One region of the Polaromonas sp. CG_23.6 genome, then DNA from elsewhere that is predicted to be linked to it. Evidence: predicted binding sites of a transcription regulator. Region 1 holds the regulator's gene; each other region holds the start of a gene.

The links. The regulator FNR, encoded in region 1, switches genes on or off when oxygen is low (the NO sensors DNR and NnrR bind a similar motif). The targets are predictions, from matches to a motif close to TTGATNNNNATCAA.
Region 2: a site for FNR is predicted at 1,611-1,624, ahead of H4V98_RS14880 (FeoA family protein). Genes of this name have one in related genera too.
Region 3: a site for FNR is predicted at 2,671-2,684, ahead of H4V98_RS17605 (universal stress protein). Genes of this name have one in related genera too.

What each region holds. Positions count from the first base shown of each region.
Region 1 covers NZ_JARXUY010000001.1:867,371-873,773, reverse strand. The annotation lists gene H4V98_RS04145 (sulfite exporter TauE/SafE family protein) at 243-917, opposite strand; partial or broken gene H4V98_RS04140 (coproporphyrinogen III oxidase) at 927-1,769, opposite strand; gene H4V98_RS04135 (hypothetical protein) at 1,690-1,908, opposite strand; gene fnr (fumarate/nitrate reduction transcriptional regulator Fnr) at 2,146-2,868, shown strand; gene H4V98_RS04125 (hypothetical protein) at 3,014-3,307, opposite strand; gene H4V98_RS04120 (nitrogen fixation protein FixH) at 3,387-3,644, opposite strand; gene ccoG (cytochrome c oxidase accessory protein CcoG) at 3,663-5,081, opposite strand; gene ccoP (cytochrome-c oxidase, cbb3-type subunit III) at 5,179-6,099, opposite strand; gene H4V98_RS04105 (cbb3-type cytochrome c oxidase subunit 3) at 6,096-6,275, opposite strand; gene ccoO (cytochrome-c oxidase, cbb3-type subunit II) at 6,294-6,403, opposite strand, start outside.
Region 2 covers NZ_JARXUY010000001.1:3,134,848-3,141,250, reverse strand. The annotation lists gene H4V98_RS14890 (hypothetical protein) at 1-632, shown strand, start outside; gene H4V98_RS14885 (SDR family oxidoreductase) at 784-1,536, shown strand; gene H4V98_RS14880 (FeoA family protein) at 1,708-2,010, shown strand; gene H4V98_RS14875 (ferrous iron transporter B) at 2,007-3,896, shown strand; gene H4V98_RS14870 (hypothetical protein) at 3,898-4,134, shown strand; gene argF (ornithine carbamoyltransferase) at 4,163-5,092, opposite strand; gene H4V98_RS14860 (aspartate aminotransferase family protein) at 5,101-6,315, opposite strand.
Region 3 covers NZ_JARXUY010000001.1:3,718,054-3,724,456, forward strand. The annotation lists tRNA gene H4V98_RS17585 (tRNA-Arg) at 104-180, opposite strand; gene H4V98_RS17590 (response regulator) at 264-689, opposite strand; gene H4V98_RS17595 (response regulator transcription factor) at 836-1,480, opposite strand; gene H4V98_RS17600 (sensor histidine kinase) at 1,477-2,313, opposite strand; gene H4V98_RS17605 (universal stress protein) at 2,836-3,279, shown strand; gene aspS (aspartate--tRNA ligase) at 3,424-5,241, opposite strand; gene H4V98_RS17615 (DUF502 domain-containing protein) at 5,278-5,907, opposite strand; gene H4V98_RS17620 (FmdB family zinc ribbon protein) at 5,907-6,287, opposite strand.

The sequences.
Region 1 (6,403 bases):
TATTTTCTGCTCAGAACATGCACGTCCCGAAGGCTGAAAACCAGCCGGCGCCACCAGAAGCTACAGAACCCGCTTTACCGTACCAGAAGCGCAGCCGCATATCAGGGGCAGCGAACCTGGCAAAGAGGGACGAGCGGCGCCCATCCCCACCAGCAAGGGCCGCGGAACCGGCTTCGCCGGGCCGCAGGCGCAGCGGCCCCCTTGGGGGGCAGCGAACCACACGCAGTGGGGAGCGTGGGGGCCTAACTCACACACCAGGGCGCGGTGTCATGCGCCAGCCCCATCCACAAGGCCCAGCCCGAGGTGGCCGCCAGCGCCAGACCGGCCAGACGTATCCCCCACTCGCCGCTGCCGCCGCCGTGCAGGCGCAGCAGCAGCCAGGGGCCGATCAGCAGGGACACGCTGCTGCCCAGCGCAAACAGCGCCATGGTCAGCGCGCCATCGAGCGGACCGCCGCTAAGCGCCGCCACCAGCACCGCCGAATACAGCAAGCCGCAGGGCATGAAGGCCCAGAGTGCGCCAATGGCCAGCGGCGCGCCCCGGCCCCAGGACGCATTGAAAGCCCGAACCCGCCGCCACACGCTGCGCGCCGTGCTGTCGAGCCACGCCGGCTGACGGGCCAGCACGACCAGCATGAGCCCCATCACCATCACGGCGACATGAAACAAGGTCCAGACCGGGCGCATGACCGCCGTCTGGGTGGTCAGCCATCCCAGGCCCTGCATCGACGCGGCAGCCACCGCACCGAGCGCCGAATAGCTGGCCAGCCGGCCGGCCTGAAAGCTCCAGAGGGCCGACGTCTTGCGCGCACCGGCCGCATTGCCGATACCGGCGCAGGCGGCGCCGCACATGGCGATGCAGTGCGGCCCGCCGGCCAGCCCCATCAGTAAGGCCGTCAGGGCCAGCGAAGTTTGCATGAGGATGTTTTAGATGATCAGGGACAACTTTGCCCGGGTGCGGTCGGCCTGAAGGTAACGGTCAAAGACCATGGCTACCTCGCGCAAGAAGTAACAGCCCATCACCGTCACCTGAATGCCGGTGTCGTTGACCTCCGCCAAGCCCTGCGCTTGCAGGCCGCCAAGCATTTCCAGCTCGGCAGAAAAATAGCGCTTGAAATCAATCAGGTCGCCCAGTTCAATCGACTCGAAATCCAGCTGGCCCTGGCACACCAGCGCCATGATGACGCTGCGCCGCACCAGGTCGTCGCGGGACAGCGCCAGTCCCCGCGCCACGGGCAATCGTCCCTGCTGCAGGTTGTCGTAATACGCGTCCAGGGTCTTGGCGTTCTGGCTGTAGCTGGCGCACAGCTTGCCAATGGCACAAACGCCCAGACCAATCAGGTCGGCGTCAGGCCGGGAGTTGTAGCCCTGCAAGTCGCGGTGCAGACGGCCCTGGCGCTTGGCAATTGCCAATGCATGGTTGGGCAGGGCAAACTGCCCCATGCCGATATGCACGTAACCGGCAGCCTGAAAGGCCGAAAAAGCGTGCATCTGCATGCAAATCCTGGCGTTGGCGTCAGGCAGCGCGGCAACGTCAATTCGCCGTTGCGGCTTGAAAAGCTGGGGCAGGTGGTCGTAGGCATACAGCGCAACACAGTCCGGGCGCAGCTGCACAAGCTGCGCCAGGGTGCGGTCAAACGATTGCGACGCTTGTTGCGGCAGCCCGCCAATCAGGTCCATGTTGATAGACTTAAAACCCATCACGCGCGCCGCTGCCATCTACGAAAAAACCTGTTCGGCAGGCTGGATGCGGTGAACCGCTTTTTGCACCGCTCTGGCGCTGCGCAAGGGCCTGCACCGGCTGTTCGGACGTGAACGCTTGCACGAAGCGGTCTGCCGTTGGGTACGTGGTGTAGCAGGGTGCCGATGCATCGACACGGTGAATCAGTTCATGGCTGGGGATGGGCATACAATTAATTGCCAGTGCGTTCGTGACGGTTTCTTGAAACGCGCACCCGCGATTTCGGGGCAAGCAATGCCAATGTATCGTGAAGTCCGTATTGTTTGTTTGACCTATGTCAGCAGTCAGCCTGACTAAAACCAGGCAACGAACCCACATCAGGAGAATGTCATGTTCGAGGTCACACCAGAGTCCATGGGAACGGCCAAGCGCGGGGATATCGCAAGCGACACCAAGCTCCAGCCCATCACCCCTCTCAGCGTAAAAGTTGCCTGCTCCAACTGCAACCTTCGTGAACTTTGCATGCCAATGGGTTTGAAAGCCGATGAACTCGACCGGATCGAGGAAGTGGTTGCCGTGCGCCGCAAGGTCAAACGCGGAGCCCACCTGTACAGCAACGGTGAAAATTTCAGCTCCCTGTTTGCCATCCGCACCGGCTTTTTCAAAACCTGCATCACCACCGAAGACGGCCGCAACCAGGTCACCGGATTTCAGATGGCGGGCGAAATTATCGGCCTGGACGGGATTGTCAAGGAGCACCACACCTGTGACGCCATTGCGCTGGAAGACGCTGAAGTATGTGTGATGCCGTTTGACCGCATCGAGGAGCTGTCACGGGAAGTGGTCTCCCTTCAGCGCCATGTGCACAAGATCATGAGCCGCGAGATCGTTCGTGAACATGGCGTGATGTTGCTGCTTGGCAGCATGCGCGCAGAAGAACGCCTGGCTGCTTTTTTACTCAATCTGGTCCAGCGGCTGCATGCCCGCGGCTTCTCGCAATCCGAGCTTCTGCTGCGCATGACGCGAGAAGAAATCGGCAGCTACCTGGGACTGAAGCTTGAAACGGTCAGCCGGACTTTTTCAAAATTTGTCGAAGACAAGATTGTGGAAGTCAAGCAGCGCCATGTGCGCATCCTGGACACCGAAGCGCTCAAGCTGATCGTCAACAACAACCACAAACCCTGCTGAGACCAAAACCGGGTAGGCCTGCGGCTGGCTGATTCCGTTTCCCAATCCCTCGAAAATCCGCTGCACAGCCGGAAACCGTGCGAAAGCACCGCAATAAGCGGCAACAACCTGCCGGACTGATGCGGCGATGGAATGACAGGCGTTTTTAACGCGCCCTGACTTTCCGGGTGCCGTTTTTGGCCCGCCCCTTGAAAGCTGGTTCGCGGCGATTCACTTCAAAAGGCGACATGGCAAGCAAGGCCGTCAAGGCACTCGACGCCATGGTCAGCGCCCAGAATACAAAAAAAGCCAGGGTGTAGACCGCCTCGCGCGACAAAGCCAAAGGCTGGCCGAACCAATGCAGGCTTTGCGGATCGACCAGGGCAAACACGACCATTTCGATCACGCCCGCCAGCAGGAAGGCAGGCCATGCAATCCACATCATTCGTTGAGTCCACATCGAGTTCAGGTCTTTCTTGCAGTTGGAGGATTGAATCGGCTTGTGATTTGAAGAACCCCGTTTGAATTTCCTTTATCGCTCAAGGCTCGGCAGGCGCCGGGGTCCCCGTGGCGGCATGGTTGCGAGCCTGCATTGCTGGCGCCATGTTGGTGGAAGGCACTTCCGGTTTCAAGGCACTCGGCACTGACTGCTGGCCGTAGCTTGGAACGACAGGATCAGGGATCTTGATGGCCAGGTACAGGGTAATGAATGAGGCGACGACCACCACGGCAGGCAGTGCAAAAACCATCCATACATGGCCGAATTTCCACCAGGGCTGTCCATCTTCATTGTTCATGATGTTTCCATTGTTGAATTAGCGGGGTACCAGAAACACTGATTTTTCGACCACACGACCCGGCGAGTTGACTGATTCGATTTCAAAATCGATCTCGTGCGAGCCGGGACTTGCGGCTTCGTACGGCAACTGCAGAGTCACGGCGACGCCCCGTGCCTGGGTTGCATCGACGGTGAATGTGCCTTCTGACGCCAGCGCCAGGCCTGGCAATCCGCTGGCGCTGAGGCGGTACTGCTGGGTGGTTTCGGTCGCATTCATCACCTGCAGGCGGTAGACATTTTCAATCTTTCCACCGCTCACAATACGCGCCAGCGAAGCACGGTCCCGAATGACATCGACCTTGAAGGGAGAACGCAGCGCCAGGCTGATGAACATGGCGGCGGTCACGGACAGCAAGATGGCCGTGTAGACCAGCACCCTGGGACGGAATATGCGGAGCACAAGCTGCGACTTCCCCCAGCCCTGCACCACCGCGTTCTGGGTCGAGTAGCGAATCAGGCCGCGTGGATAGCTCATCTTGTCCATCACGGTATCGCAGACATCGATGCACGCCGCGCAACTGATGCATTCGTATTGCAGCCCCTTGCGGATGTCGATTCCGGTTGGGCAGACCTGGACACACAGCGTGCAGTCTATGCATGAACCCAGATTCAGGGCGGCTGGGTCGGCCTTCCTGGAACGGCCCCCCCGGGGTTCGCCGCGCGCCTCGTCGTAGGTGACGATCAAGGTGTCCTTGTCAAACATGGCGCTCTGAAAGCGGGCGTACGGGCACATGTACTTGCAAACCTGTTCACGCATGAACCCTGCGTTGCCATAGGTGGCAAAGCCGTAAAAGAAAACCCAAAAGGTTTCCCACGGCCCCATGCTTGCACTGATGAAGCTGACGCCCAGCTCCTTGATGGGCGTGAAATAGCCAACAAAGGTGAATCCCGTCCACAAGGCCAGGGCCATCCACAAAACCTGCTTGCTGGTCTTGCGCGCCAGCTTCTTGACCGACATGGGGCTGGCGTCAAGTCGCAAGCGTGCCGAGCGATCGCCTTCGGTGATCTTTTCAAGCCAGAGAAAGATTTCGGTGTACACCGTCTGGGGACAGGCATAGCCGCACCACTGGCGACCGGCTACCGCCGTGAATAAAAACAGTCCCAGCGCCGAAATGACAAGAAGACCCGCCAGGTAAATGAAATCCTGCGGATAAAGCACCAGCCCCAGAATATAGAAGCGCCGCGCTTCCAGGTCAAACAAGACAGCCTGGCGCTGGCCCCACTCCAGCCATGGCAGACCATAGAAGACCAGCTGGGTGATCAAAACCGTGGCCCAGCGCCATTTCGAAAAAAATCCCGTCACGCTGCGCGGATAGATTTTCTGCTGGGCCTGGTAGAGGCTGCCTGATTCGCCATCGCCAGAGCCTGACGCGGCCTGCAACTGCTCTGCTGCCATGACCGCGATGGGAATGATTTTTCGAGGCGTCGGCTTTGAATTATTCACAGGGCATGCTCCATGCAAAACCCCGGCAGGGGCCTTGCCGGGTAAAAAATCACTTCAGCGCTACTGCGCCCGGTTTGTTGGACAAGCTCCAAACATAGGATGCCAGCACATGAATCTGGGAGTCGGTGAGCTTGCCCTCTTGCGCAGGCATCTGGTTGACCTTGCCGTTGTTGATCATGGCCACGATGGCGTTTTCACCCCAGCCGTGCAACCAGATGTCGTCGGTCAAATTGGGCGCGCCGATGGCCTGATTGCCTTTTCCATCCACGCCATGGCAGGCCGCGCAGGCACCGAACTTGCTCTTTCCGAGCGAAGCCTTGACCGAATCGTGCGGGCTGGCTGACAGGCTCAAAACGTAATGCGCCACATTGCGCACGTCATCCGAAGACCCCACCGCAGCCGCCATGGGGGGCATGTTGCCGATGCGTCCCTTGACCAAAGTTTCGACAATCTTGTCGGGCGTCCCGCCATGCAGCCAGTCCTTGTCCGACAGATTGGGAAATCCCTTGCTGCCCCGGGCATCCGAGCCGTGGCACTGCGAGCAGTTGTTCATGAACAGTCGCTCGCCAATTGCCATCGCCTGGGGATCGCCCGCCACGTCTTCGGGCTTCATGCTGTTGAATCTGGCGTACAAAGGCTCGACCGCCTTGTTGCCTTTGGCCACTTCCGCCTCGTACTGGCCGATGGCGCTCCAGCCAAACTTGCCGGCGTAAGTGCCAAGGCCTGGGTAAAGGGCAAGGTAGGCCAGCGCAAAAATCACGGTGATGATGAACAGCCACACCCACCAGCGTGGCAGCGGATTGTTCATCTCGCGCAGGTCACCGTCCCACACGTGACCGGTGGTGTTGTCATTGGCCGTCATGGCTTTGGCCTTGCCGCTGAACCACAGCAGCAGCAGGCAGGCAAAGATGCCGGCCAGTGAGATGCCGGTGACATAGAACGACCAGAAACTGCTGGTGAAATCACTCATTTTTTTCTTCCTTGTCCCGTTCCTGGGCGCTGTGCGTCTTCGTCTTGTTCAAAGGGCAGTTGGGCCGCCTCGTCGAAACCCTTGGCATTGCGGCTGGACCAGGCCCACGCGACGATGCCGATGAAAACAAGAAAAGTGGCCACCGTCACGATGGACCTGAGGGTGTTGATATCCATGGTCATGTGCCTCTGTGCTTATTTGCGGTGAATGCCGAGCACCTGCAAATAGGCGATCACGGCTTCCATCTCGGTTTTTCCCTTGACATCGGTGGCCGCCGACGCAATTTGCGCATCGGTGTACGGCG
Region 2 (6,403 bases), 2.3 Mb from region 1:
CGGTCGATGTGCCTGTGCTGCCTGCCAGGCTGATGGCCGACTGGAACACGGACATCTCGCTGCGCCTGCAATTGGTCCCCGGTGACGTCGAGTCCCTGCCTTTGCCGCGCGCCCGTGCGCGCTGGCCGGACTACCGGCAATGCGTGCAAGCGGTGTCCGGCTGGACGACCTCGATCGGGTTGCCTGGCATGCTTGCCCAATGCGACGTCGCGCTGATGGTCTGCCGCGGCGCACGCTACCACCATGACGGCGCGCAGTACGGCAGCGCTGCGTTTTGCAATCTTTTTCTGAGCGACGACAAGGGCCTGGACCTGCATTTTCCGTCGAGCGGCCATCGAATTCCCCTGACAAAGGGAACGCTGGTGATCTTCGACACCGGCCAGCCGCATGCGGTTGTTCCGCGCGACAGCAGCGACTTTGATATTGGCGATTTCCCGAACGACCTCGACTGCACGCAGGTATTCCTGACCTGGGAGCTTGCCATCGAGCATGCCGACGTGGCGCGCGTGCTCGGGATCAAATTCGACATCGACAAGGCAGCATGTCTGCCATTGGATGAGGAGCAAGTCTGGCTTTACGGCGCACGGGCCGAAGTGTGTCCGGCTTCCGGCCGTTGGCGCCGCGTTGATTAATCCCCCAACCTGAAAAAATAGCCAGCTGGCCGACCACCATGGGCTGATTTTTCGTATTCATCATTTTGACAAGCATGGGCGAGAATCCTTGCTCGTGCGGCCACAGGGCTGCGTTGTTTCACGTTGACTTATAAAAGACAAAGGTTTTTTCATGACTTCAATCGACAAAGTGGCCCTCGTGACTGGCGCGGGAACCGGCATCGGCAAGGCGGTAGCGCTGGCGCTGCTGGCGGCAGGCTATCGCGTGGTGCTGGCCGGGCGCCGCATCGAGCTGCTGCAAGAGGTTGCCAAGGCTGCTGGCCGCGACCGTATCCTGCCCGTCGCCACCGATGTCAGCCAGCCCGAGTCGGTCGATGCGCTGTTTTCCACCATCAAGGAAAAATTTGGCCGCCTGGACGTTTTATTCAACAATGCTGGCGTCAATTCGCCACGCGCCGGCTTTGAAGACCTGACGTACGACCAGTGGCAAAACGTTGTGAACATCAACCTGACCGGTTCCTTCCTGTGCGCGCAGGGCGCTTTCAGGATGATGAAAAATCAATTGCCGCAGGGCGGCCGCATCATCAACAACGGCTCGATTTCGGCGCATGCGCCCCGGCCCAACTCGGCGCCTTACACGTCAACCAAGCATGCCATCACGGGCTTGACCAAGGCAATTTCGCTTGACGGCCGCAAGTACAACATCGCCTGCGGGCAGATCGACATTGGCAATGCGCTGACCGAGTTGTCGGCGCGCATGGCGACCGGCGTGCCGCAGGCGAATGGCGAGATCGCCATCGAAGCGATGATGGACGCGAGCGAAGTGGCCGATGCAGTGGTCCACATGGCAGCGCTGCCGCTGAGCACCAACATCCAGTTCATGACCATCATGGCGACGAAAATGCCATTTGTCGGCCGGGGCTGATGCCGCCAAAGCACTCTCCTGAAGGGCCTTGACGGCTTCAGATCGCCATCAGGCCGGCGCTTCGGCTTGGCAGGATGATCTGCATCAAGGTGATTCAGGCTGACGGGCATCACGATGCCATCTGTTACTTATACAATGAGAATCATTTTCATTTAATAGAGTGCGGCAACCATGACCCTGGCCCATTTATCCTCTGGTACGGCAGACATCGGACTCGATGAATGGCCGCAGCGCTTGCCCGCTCAGGTGCTCAGGCTGATGCCGCCAGGCGATGAGGAGGAGCGTGAAGTCTTGCTGCGCCTGCTGGAAATCGGTTTTCTGCCCGGCGAGCCGGTGCAGGTCATGGCGCGTGGTTTTCCGGGCAACGATCCGCTGGCGGTCAGGGTGGGGCATACGACGTTTGCCCTTCGGAGCCATGAGGCCGCGCTGATTCGTGTGGGCCCGCTGGCCGCTGTTGCGGCCTGCGCCGCGTGACCGCCGCTGTCAATGCGGTGGGTGAGCCACTGCGGGTGGCATTGCTGGGCAATCCCAACTGCGGCAAGACGGCACTGTTCAATTTGCTGACTGGTAGCCGCCAGAAGGTGGCGAACTATGCCGGCGTCACCGTCGAGCGCAAGGAAGGCCAGGTGCTGACGGCGTCGGGCCACCGCGTGATGGTGCTCGACCTGCCCGGTGCCTACAGCCTGAATGCCTTGAGTGCCGACGAAGCAGTGACTCGCGACATCGTCATCGGCCAGCGGCCTGGCGAGCCCTTGCCTGACCGGCTGGTGTGCGTCGCCGATGCAACCAACCTGCAACTCAACCTGCGCCTGGTGCTGGAAGCACGGGTGCTGGGCCTGCCAATGGTGCTGGCGCTGAACATGAGCGACGCCGCCCGCCGCGCCGGCATCGTGATTGACCGCAACGTGCTGTCGCACGAGCTGGGCATGCCGGTGGTTGAAACGGTGGGTGTGCGCCACGATGGCGCGCATGAACTGCTGCACTTTCTGGACGATTGGCCAGCGCCCAACGGAAAAATTGATGGCGTACCCGCCTGGCAGGCCCCGACTTTCGATCAGGTCATGGACACCCAGCTCGAAGTGCGCCGCATCATGCGGCTGGCGGTGCAGTCGCCGCCCGACAGCCTGCACGCCGACGACGCCATTGACCGGCTGGTGCTGCATCCGCTGTGGGGCATGCTGCTGCTGTGCGTGATCCTGTTCCTGATGTTCCAGGCCGTGTTCAGCTGGGCCACGCTGCCGATGGACGCCATCAAGTCGGCGATGGATGGCCTGTCCGGCCTGTTGCGCACGCACATGCCCGAAGGCGTGCTGCAAAGCCTGTTGGCCGATGGCATTCTGGCCGGGGCCGGTGGCGTGCTGGTGTTTTTGCCGCAGATCCTGATCCTGTTCTTTTTTATCCTGGCGCTGGAGGATTCGGGCTATCTGCCGCGCGCGGCTTTTTTGCTGGACCGCGTGATGGGCAGTGTCGGCCTGTCAGGTCGCTCCTTCATTCCGCTACTGTCGAGCTTTGCCTGCGCGATTCCGGGCGTGATGGCAACGCGCACGATTACCCACTGGCGCGACCGGCTGGTGACCATCATGATTGCGCCGCTGATGACCTGCTCGGCGCGCCTGCCGGTGTATGCGCTCTTGATTGGCGCCTTCATTCCTGAACGCACGGTAGCGGGCATCTTCAACCTGCAGGGGCTGGTCATGTTTGCGCTTTATGTCGGCGGCATCGTCAGTGCCATGGCGGTGGCGGCGCTGTTCAATCTCTGGCGCGGCCATGCGCGGCCCACGCCGCTGATCATGGAATTGCCCGCCTACCGGGTACCCAGCCTGCGCCAACTGGCCATGGGTCTGCATGAACGGGCGATGATTTTTTTAAAGCGCGTTGGCGGCATCATCCTGGCACTGACCGTGATCTTGTGGTTTTTGTCCACGTTTCCGGCACCGCCCGAGGGTGCTGTTGGCCCGGCCATCCAATACAGCCTGGCCGGACGCCTGGGCCATGCGCTGCAGGTGATTTTTGCGCCCATCGGTTTCAACTGGCAGATTGCAATTGCGCTGGTGCCGGGTCTGGCTGCACGCGAAGTAGCAGTCGGCGCCTTGGGCACGGTGTATGCGCTGTCGGCCACGGGCAATGACGTGGCGTCGGCGCTGGGTCCAGTGATTGCCCAGACCTGGTCGCTGGCTACCGCCATGTCGCTGCTGGTCTGGTATGTGTTTGCGCCGCAATGCATTTCGACCCTGGTCACAGTGCGGCGCGAGACCAACAGTTGGCGGTACGCCTTTTTCATGGCGGGCTACATGTTCGGGCTGGCCTATGGTGCCAGCTTGATCACTTATCGGCTGACGTTGTTATGGGGAGGTGTTTGAGATGCTGCAGCAATGGATTACCGGAATCATGGTGGCTTTTGCCGCTGCCTATGCGCTGTGGTACTGGATGCCCGCCGGCCTGCGCCGCCGGCTGGGGCGGCTGCAAAAAAAGCTGGGTGAAAAACCCGGTTGCGGTGCTTGCAGCAGTTGCGGCGGCTGCGCAACGGCTGGAAAGCGCCCTGCAGCGGTTAACGTTGAAGGGCAACGCCAGCCGCTGTGGATGAAGCCGGAGCGTTGACGTCGGGATTCTCGACGCTATTGCGTTGCTACAGGCGTCCGAGCAGCAGGAATTCCATCAGGGCTTTCTGCACATGCATGCGGTTCTCCGCCTCGTCCCAGACCACCGATTGCGGGCCGTCGATTACGTCGGCTTCGACCTCCTCGCCCCGGTGCGCCGGCAGGCAGTGCATGAACAGCGCATCGGGCTGTGCGGCGCGCATCATGTCGCTGTCCACGCACCAGTCGGCAAAGGCTGCCTTGCGGGCTTCGTTTTCTGCCTCGTAGCCCATGCTGGTCCAGACGTCGGTGGTCACCAGGTCGGCACAAAGGCAGGCCTGCATCGGGTCCTTGAAGACCTGGTAACTTTCGGTCGAGCGAATGCCGGCAATCGACTGGTCCACTTCATATCCGCCGGGCGTGCTCAGGTGGACCTTGAAGCCAAGGATTTCGCTGGCCTGCAGCCAGGTGTTGGCCATGTTGTTGCCGTCGCCGACCCAGGCCACCGTCTTGCCTTTGATCGAGCCCCGGTGCTCGATGTAGGTGAAGATGTCAGCCAGGATCTGGCAGGGGTGAAATTCGTTGGTCAGGCCGTTGATGACAGGCACCCGCGAATGCTCGGCAAAGCGCTCGATCTTGGTTTGCTCGAAGGTGCGGATCATCACCAGGTCGACCATGCGGCTAATGACCTTGGCGCTGTCCTCGATCGGTTCGGCGCGGCCCAGCTGGCTGCCTTCGGTGGTGAGGTTCACCACCGTGCCGCCCAGCTGGTACATGCCGGCCTCGAAACTCACGCGGGTGCGGGTCGAGGCTTTCTCGAAAATCATCACCAGCGTGCGGTCGATCAGCGGTTGGTGCTTTTCGTAGGCCTTGAATTTTTTCTTGATCAGCGCGGCACGCGCGAACACGTAGGCATAGTCATCAGCGCTCAGGTCGCTGAACTGGAGGTAATGCTTGAGAGGCGTAGGGGGGCTGGACATGCTCATGGTCATGCACCTTCCTGCAGCAGTTGCTTGATCAGCGGACACAAGATCGCCACGACTTCATCGGCCTCGGCCATGGTCATGATGAGCGAAGGCACCATGCGGATCACGGTGTCGGCGGTAACGCTGATCAGCAGGCCGTTTTCGGCAGCACGGCCAACCAGTACGCCGCAAGGCTTTGTCAGTTCGATGCCGAGCATCAGGCCAAGACCACGAATTTCCTTGAAGCCCGGCAGATCGCCGAGTTCGCGGGTGAACGCAGTTCGCAAATGGTCGCCCACCATCACCGCATTGGCCATCAGGCCTTCTTCTTCCATGATGCGAATGGTTTCCACGCCGGCACGCATGGCCAGCGGATTGCCGCCAAAAGTCGTGCCGTGGTTGCCAGGGCCAAAAATATGCGCTGCCTTGGCGCCCGCCACCACCGCGCCAATCGGCACGCCCGAACCCAGCCCCTTGGCCAGTGGCATGACGTCGGGCTTGATGCCGGCCCACTGGTGCGCAAACCATTTGCCGGTGCGGCCCATGCCACATTGCACTTCGTCAATCATCAGCAGCCAGTCGCGTTCGTCGCACAGGGCGCGCACCTGTTGCAAATACTCGTTGTTCATCGGGTGAACGCCGCCTTCGCCCTGAATGGCTTCAAAAAACACCGCCACCACATTCGGATTGCCTTCTGTAGCCGCTTTCAGTTCGTCGATGTTGTTGATCGGCACGCGAATGAATCCTTCGACCAGCGGGCCAAAACCGGCCTGAACCTTCGGGTTGCCGGTGGCGCTCAGCGTGGCGATGCTGCGGCCGTGGAAGGCTTTTTCGTACACCACGATCTCCGGGCGTTCAACGCCCTTGTCGTGACCGAACTTGCGTGCCAGCTTGAGTGCGGCTTCGTTCGCTTCCAGTCCGGTCGAGCAGAAAAACACGTTTTCAAGTCCTGACAGTTCCACCAGCTTGGCCGCCAGCGTTTCCTGCAGCGGCACATGGTAGTAGTTGGAGCTGTGGATGATCTTTCCGACCTGATCGCGCAATGCCGCCACCAGCTTGGGGTGGTTATGGCCCACGGTATTGACGGCAATGCCGCCCAGCGCATCGAGGTATGACTTGCCGTTCACATCCCAGACGCGGCAGCCCTGGCCGTGCGAGAGGGCAATCGGCAAGCGGCCGTAGGTGTTCATCACATGCGGGGAAGCGGCTTCGATGTGATCGGGAAGGGCAGCGGTCATGGGAAAACTCCGGGACAGTGGCAAGCAACAAGGTGGCCGCGATAAATTGAGCGGGTCTGAAGTTTATTTTAGGCGCAGACTTCACACG
Region 3 (6,403 bases), 2.9 Mb from region 1:
TGAGCTGTCGTAGCAATCTAGGGCTTTTTAGTAACTTGTAGGATATTGAGGCTGGAAAAAGGAAAACGGGTTACGAAATTTCTTTCATAACCCGTTCATTTTTTGGTGCGGCTGGCAGGAATTGAACCCACGACCCCTTGGTTCGTAGCCAAGTACTCTATCCAACTGAGCTACAGCCGCCAAGCTTCAAATTATAGCGTAGATATTGACACTGATTGATCGCGTTTAAGAAGAAAGTAAATTTCAGCTGATGCTGAAACATCTCAACACTCTGCATTTTGCGCGGCGTTAAACACTGCGTTAACGAGTTCCCCGAATTGGTAGGTCTTGTCCAGGAAGTCCTCGGCACCGGCTCCCAGATAGCACTTCCGGTAAACAAGGTCCGAATTGTTGCTAAAGATCACAAAGGCAATGTCAGGCGCGGCGTGACGAACTGCCCGCAAGACCTGCAGGCCAGAGCCCCCTTCGAGCTGAACGTCCAGCACTACCACGTCAGGATAAACGGCAAGAATGCCGTCTATTGAATCCTGGGGCGTTTCAGCCTGACCGACGATGACCATGGCGCTGGCTCCAAGCATCGACGCTACGCGCTCACGTACAAGAAGCGAATCGTCTGCAATAAAAATTCTTAATGCTGCATTTTCTGAACCCATCGCACTACTTTGCGGTACTTTTACGGCGCGCGCCATACGCGTTGCCTGAAAAGCAGCATCGGAAAATTCCGGACACGTCAAGAGATAGACGCCCACTACCGTTCAGCCAATCCTACAGGTCGAGCGTCAGGCAATAGTTTTTATCAACACCATTAATGAACGAAAAACATCTTTAAATTGATTCATGGCTCCAGCGGCTCGGTCACACCATGCTTGATGGCGTAACGAATCAGTTCACTCTGGTTTTGCAAATTCATCTTTTGCATGAGATTGGCTTTGTGCGTGCTAATGGTTTTAGCCGAAAGGTTCAGCCGTCCCGCGATGTCGGTGACCGACATGCCGATGGCAATCAAACGGAATACCTCAAACTCCCGGTCCGTCAGCCTTTCATGCGCTGCAGAGGATGACCCCAGCATGGAGCCAAGTGCCAGTTGCTCGGCAACCCCTGAACTGATGAAGGCGCCGCCTGCGGCAATTTTTCGCAGCACCTGCATCAGTTGCGTCGGCGCGCTTTCTTTGGTCAGGTAGCCGCTTGCACCAGACTTGATCGAGCGGACGGCGTACTGCAGTTCTTCGTGCATGCTGAGCACAAGAATACGGAGTTTTGGCTTTTCGCAACGCACCAGTTTGATCAGTTCCATGCCGCTTCGGCCCGGCATGGACAAGTCCAGAACCAGGACATCGAAATCAGACTCCCGCACTTGGCGCATGACCTCCGTTCCGTTGGATGCTTCCCCGACCACGGTCATGTCTTCCGCTGAGGTGACAATACGTTTTAGGCCCTCTCGCACAACGGCATGGTCATCGGCGATAACAATTCTGATCATTGCGGAACTCCCATCTCGTGCAGGGGAATGCTTACTTCAACGGTTGTTCCTTTCCCCCGCGCACTACGGATGGCAACGCTTCCACCAAGAAGTTGTGCCCGCTCGCGCAGACCCAGAAGTCCAAGCGACTGGGGCTTGCGCATACCCTTGCAAACAAATCCGCAGCCATCGTCTTCCACGCGCAGTCGTACCGTATCCAGGGTCTTGTCCAGCGTGACGATGACCTGGGAGGCAGCCGCATGCTTGGCAATGTTGTTAAGCGACTCCTGAACAATCCGGAACACGGCCGTTGCATATGGCTCAGGCAATTCAAGCGCTGGTTCGTCATTGACCGAAAGTGTGCAGGGCACACCGCAGCGCTGCATGAAACTGCTTGCAAGCCATTCAATTGCCGGCACCAGACCCAAATCATCGAGCATCAGCGGCCGTAGGTCGGCGGCCATTCTGCGCGTTGCAGCCACCGTGCGGTCAAGCATTTCCACCATCTCGGTCAGCTTGTCGATCACCCTCCCGGGAACGGATGAAGCGTGGTCGCGAACCCATATTGCGTCCATTTTCAGTGCAGTCAACGACTGCGCGAGTTCATCGTGTAACTCTCGGGCCAAACGCGCTTTTTCTTCTTCGCGGATCGCCTGTGCTGCGATTGCAAAGGCACGTCGTTCTTCCAACAGTTGTGCGGTTTCAGCTGGCATCAGAGGAATATTGACCCGAAGCGTTTTGTGCAGGAGTGGTAGTCCATGAAATTGATCCTGAAACTGATGACTGGCGGGCCACTTGTCGCCCACTCTTACAGTTTTTTTTGAATCGAGCTGAAAATGCATTTGGCTTTTCATGGTTACTCCGAAAATTATTTTGCTTGCCGTCATGACTTCAGGCTGTACGCTGCTTTTAATGCATTGCTGATCGCTACACCTGACAATACAAAGGCAAACGCACCTCTCTTTATTTACTCATGCGACGACCTTAAAGCAAATGGGAATGCAGTTTGTGGGATAGCAGGGGTTATCTACAAAACGTTATTGCGGTTACAGACTTTGCTACCCAGTTCAGATTAGCTTTTGCAATAAAAAATTGATACAACTCATTTCTTCTGAAAATAAATTATTTTTAATACCAAAAATTTCTGCCGCGCTGGCTGCATAAGCGCTAGCAGCTATTAATAAAATAGCAAAAAGCTGGGAGTTTTTGCCTTGATGTATGTCAAACTTGTTTTATTCTTGAAATTCGTGATGCACTTAATGAAATTTTCCACGGTATAAGATTGTTGAGGGTGTTACGGCGCTTGACTTGAATGAAGACAAGCAAGTCTGCGTACGCTTACGCTGAAACTTTCTATTTAAATTGGAGTAGTCATCATGTACAAGCGAATTCTTGTCGCTACCGACGGTTCGGATCTTTCAAAAACCGCCGTGGGCAGCGCTATTGAACTGGCAGCAGCCATAGGTGCCGAACTGGTCGCGCTTTATGTCGTACCGCGCTACCCGGTAAGTTATTTTGAAGGCGGCATCACCATTTCAGTTGAAGACATTGCGCGTACCGAGAAGCAATGGAGCGACAAGGGCCAGGCAGTTGTCGATGCCGTACAAGAACAAGCCAAGGCCCAAGATGTCATAGCCAAAGCGGTTGTGGCGCAATCTGACCTGATCGCCGAATCCATCATTTCCGCCGCTACAAAACATGGGTGTGACCTAGTAGTGATGGCGTCGCATGGCCGAAAAGGCATCAAACGGGTGCTGCTGGGCAGCGAAACTCAGCATGTACTGACACACAGCACCGTACCAGTCCTGGTCCTGCGCTAAGACGACTTTGGCAGAACCTCAATTCGCTTTCGGTAAAAGCCTTGTATCAAGCGCTGTCCGGCTAATCAGAAGATGAACTCGGAAAACAAAAAGGGCACCCTTGGAGTGCCCTTTTGTTGATTGCCTTAATGCTGGTGAACGCGTTCAGAGCGGCAATGGGTTACGCAGGCGAATGTGTAATTCGCGCAGTTGCTTTTCATCGACCGGGCTAGGTGCGTGGGTCAGCAGGCACTGCGCGCGCTGGGTTTTCGGGAAGGCGATCACGTCGCGGATGGACTCGGCACCGGTCATCATGGTAACGATGCGGTCCAGACCAAAGGCCAAACCGCCGTGCGGTGGCGCGCCATATTGCAGGGCATCCAGCAAAAAACCAAATTTCAACTGCGCTTCTTCAGGGCCAATGTTCAGCGCACTGAACACCTTGCTCTGCACATCGGCGCGGTGAATGCGCACCGAGCCGCCGCCCAGTTCCCAGCCATTGAGCACCATGTCGTAGGCCTTCGCGATGCAGCGGCCAGGGTCGGTGTCCATCCAGTCTTCATGGCCGTCCTTGGGAGCCGTGAAGGGATGGTGCACCGCGCTCCAGCGTTTGCCGTCTTCGTCGTACTCAAACATCGGAAAGTCAACCACCCACAGCGGTTTCCAGCCCTTGGTGAACAAACCGGTTTTTTTGCCGAAGGCACTGAGGCCAACCTTCAAGCGCAATGCGCCGATGCTGTCGTTGACCACCTTGGACTTATCAGCACCGAAAAACAGGATATCGCCGTTTTGCGCGCCGGTGCGCTTGAGGATTTCTGCCACCGCCGCATCATGGATGTTCTTGACGATGGGGCTTTGCAGGCCTTCACGACCCTTGGTGATGTCGTTGACCTTGATCCAGGCCAGGCCCTTGGCACCGTAGATCTTGACAAATTCGGTATAGGCGTCGATCTCGCTGCGGCTGATTTCAGCGCCACCAGGAACGCGCAAGGCAACGACGCGACCACCTACTGTGGTGGCGGGTGCACTGAAAACCTTGAAGTCAACATCCGCCATCACGTCGGTCAGTTCGGTGAATTCCATGCTGATACGCAGATCGGGCTTGTCCGAACCGTAGCGGTGCATGGCTTCGGCATAGGCCATGACCGGGAACTCGCCCAGGTCGGTGTTCAGCACCGTCTTGAACAGCCCGGTCATCATGTCCTGGAACATATCCCGGATTTCCTGCTCGCCCATGAACGACGTCTCGATATCGATCTGCGTGAATTCCGGCTGGCGGTCGGCGCGCAGGTCTTCATCGCGAAAGCATTTGGTGATCTGGTAGTAACGGTCAAAACCGGCCACCATCAACAATTGTTTGAATAACTGCGGGCTTTGCGGCAGGGCAAAAAACTGGCCCTCATTGACGCGACTCGGAACCAGATAGTCACGCGCGCCCTCGGGTGTGCTCTTGGTCAGCATCGGCGTTTCAATGTCGATGAATCCATTGGCATCGAGGAACTTGCGCGTTTCCATTGCCACGCGATAGCGCAGCATCAGGTTGTTCTGCATGTAGGGACGGCGCAGGTCAAGTACCCGATGCGTCAGCCGCGTGGTTTCCGACAGGTTGTCATCATCTAGCTGAAAAGGCGGGGTAACACTGGGGTTCAGCACGATCAATTCATGGCACAGCACTTCGACCTTGCCACTTTTCAGGCTGTCGTTGGCAGTGCCTTCCGGTCGGGCGCGCACCAAACCCTTGATTTGAACGCAAAACTCGTTGCGCACGTTTTCGGCAATGCCGAACATGTCGGCGCGGTCCGGATCGCACACCACCTGCACATAGCCTTCGCGGTCGCGCAGGTCAATGAAAATCACACCGCCATGGTCGCGCCGACGATTGACCCAGCCGCAAAGACTGACCGTCTGGTCCAACAGGCTTTCGGTCACCAGACCGCAATAAGTGGTGCGCATTTTAGCGCCTTGTGTTTCAGCGATAGCCATAAAAAATACTCGGGATGATCAGCGCTGTTGCGCTGTTTACAGGGGGGGATTGAGTGGGGCAACAGGACGGGTGGCCGGAACCACGACACCCATGGAGATGACATAAGTCAGTGCTTCATCAACACTCATTTTCAACTCAATGCATTCCGCTCTCTTGAGCATGACGAAATAGCCGCCGGTGGGATTTGGTGTGGTCGGCACATAGACGCTAACGTAATCCGCAGGCAAATGGTTCACAACATCGCCGCCTGGCGAGCCAGTAAGAAAACCGATTGTCCAGACGCCTTCACGGGGCCATTGCACCAGCAGGGCCTTGCGAAAGGCATTGCCGTTTTCGGAAAACAAGGTGTCGGAAACCTGCTTGACGCTGGAGTATATCGAGCGGACGATCGGAATGCGGCGCAGCAGGGCATTGCCAACCATTAGCAGTTTCCTGCCCAGGAAGTTGCTGGCAATAGCGCCCATCAACAGAACGATTCCAAGCGTCAGCAGCACGCCAAAACCGGGCAGATGAAAACCCAGCAGCCTGTCCGGGTGCCACGCAACAGGCAGGATCAGTAGAGTCTGGTCCAGCGTGGCCACAATCCAGTTAAGCACTGCCAGGGTGATGGCCAGCGGCACCAGCACCAGAAGTCCAGCCAACAGCCACCGGCGAATCGAGCTCATCATGACGATTTTTTGGGTGCGCCGTTGTTGCCGGTATTGCTGGTGCTAGGTGCGGGGGAAGAAGCCGTCGCCGATGGCGTTGCGGCCGGACTTGCTGCTGAACCACTACTCGCCCCAGCATTAGAGGAAGTATTGCCCGCATCTGCCGGGGCTGCGGCCTGTGCCTCGGCCGATTTGGCAGCAGGTGCACCGCTGTTGCCGCCCTTGAAATCCGTGACATACCAGCCGGAGCCCTTTAGCTGAAAACCAGCTGCAGTCAGTTGCTTCTTGAAGCTCGGTGCGTTGCATTGCGGGCATACTGACAAGGGAGCATCCGACATTTTTTGCAGTACATCCTTGGCGAATCCGCAGGATTCACATTTGTAGGCGTAGATAGGCATGGTGCTTAAGCTCGTTTTCCGGGGAGTTGCCGCCAGCAAAGGCCAGACGGTACAAAGCCTTTAATTATAGGGCTTGCCCGCCACGCGGACAAACTTCGCAGGCCTTGCCCGCCCAG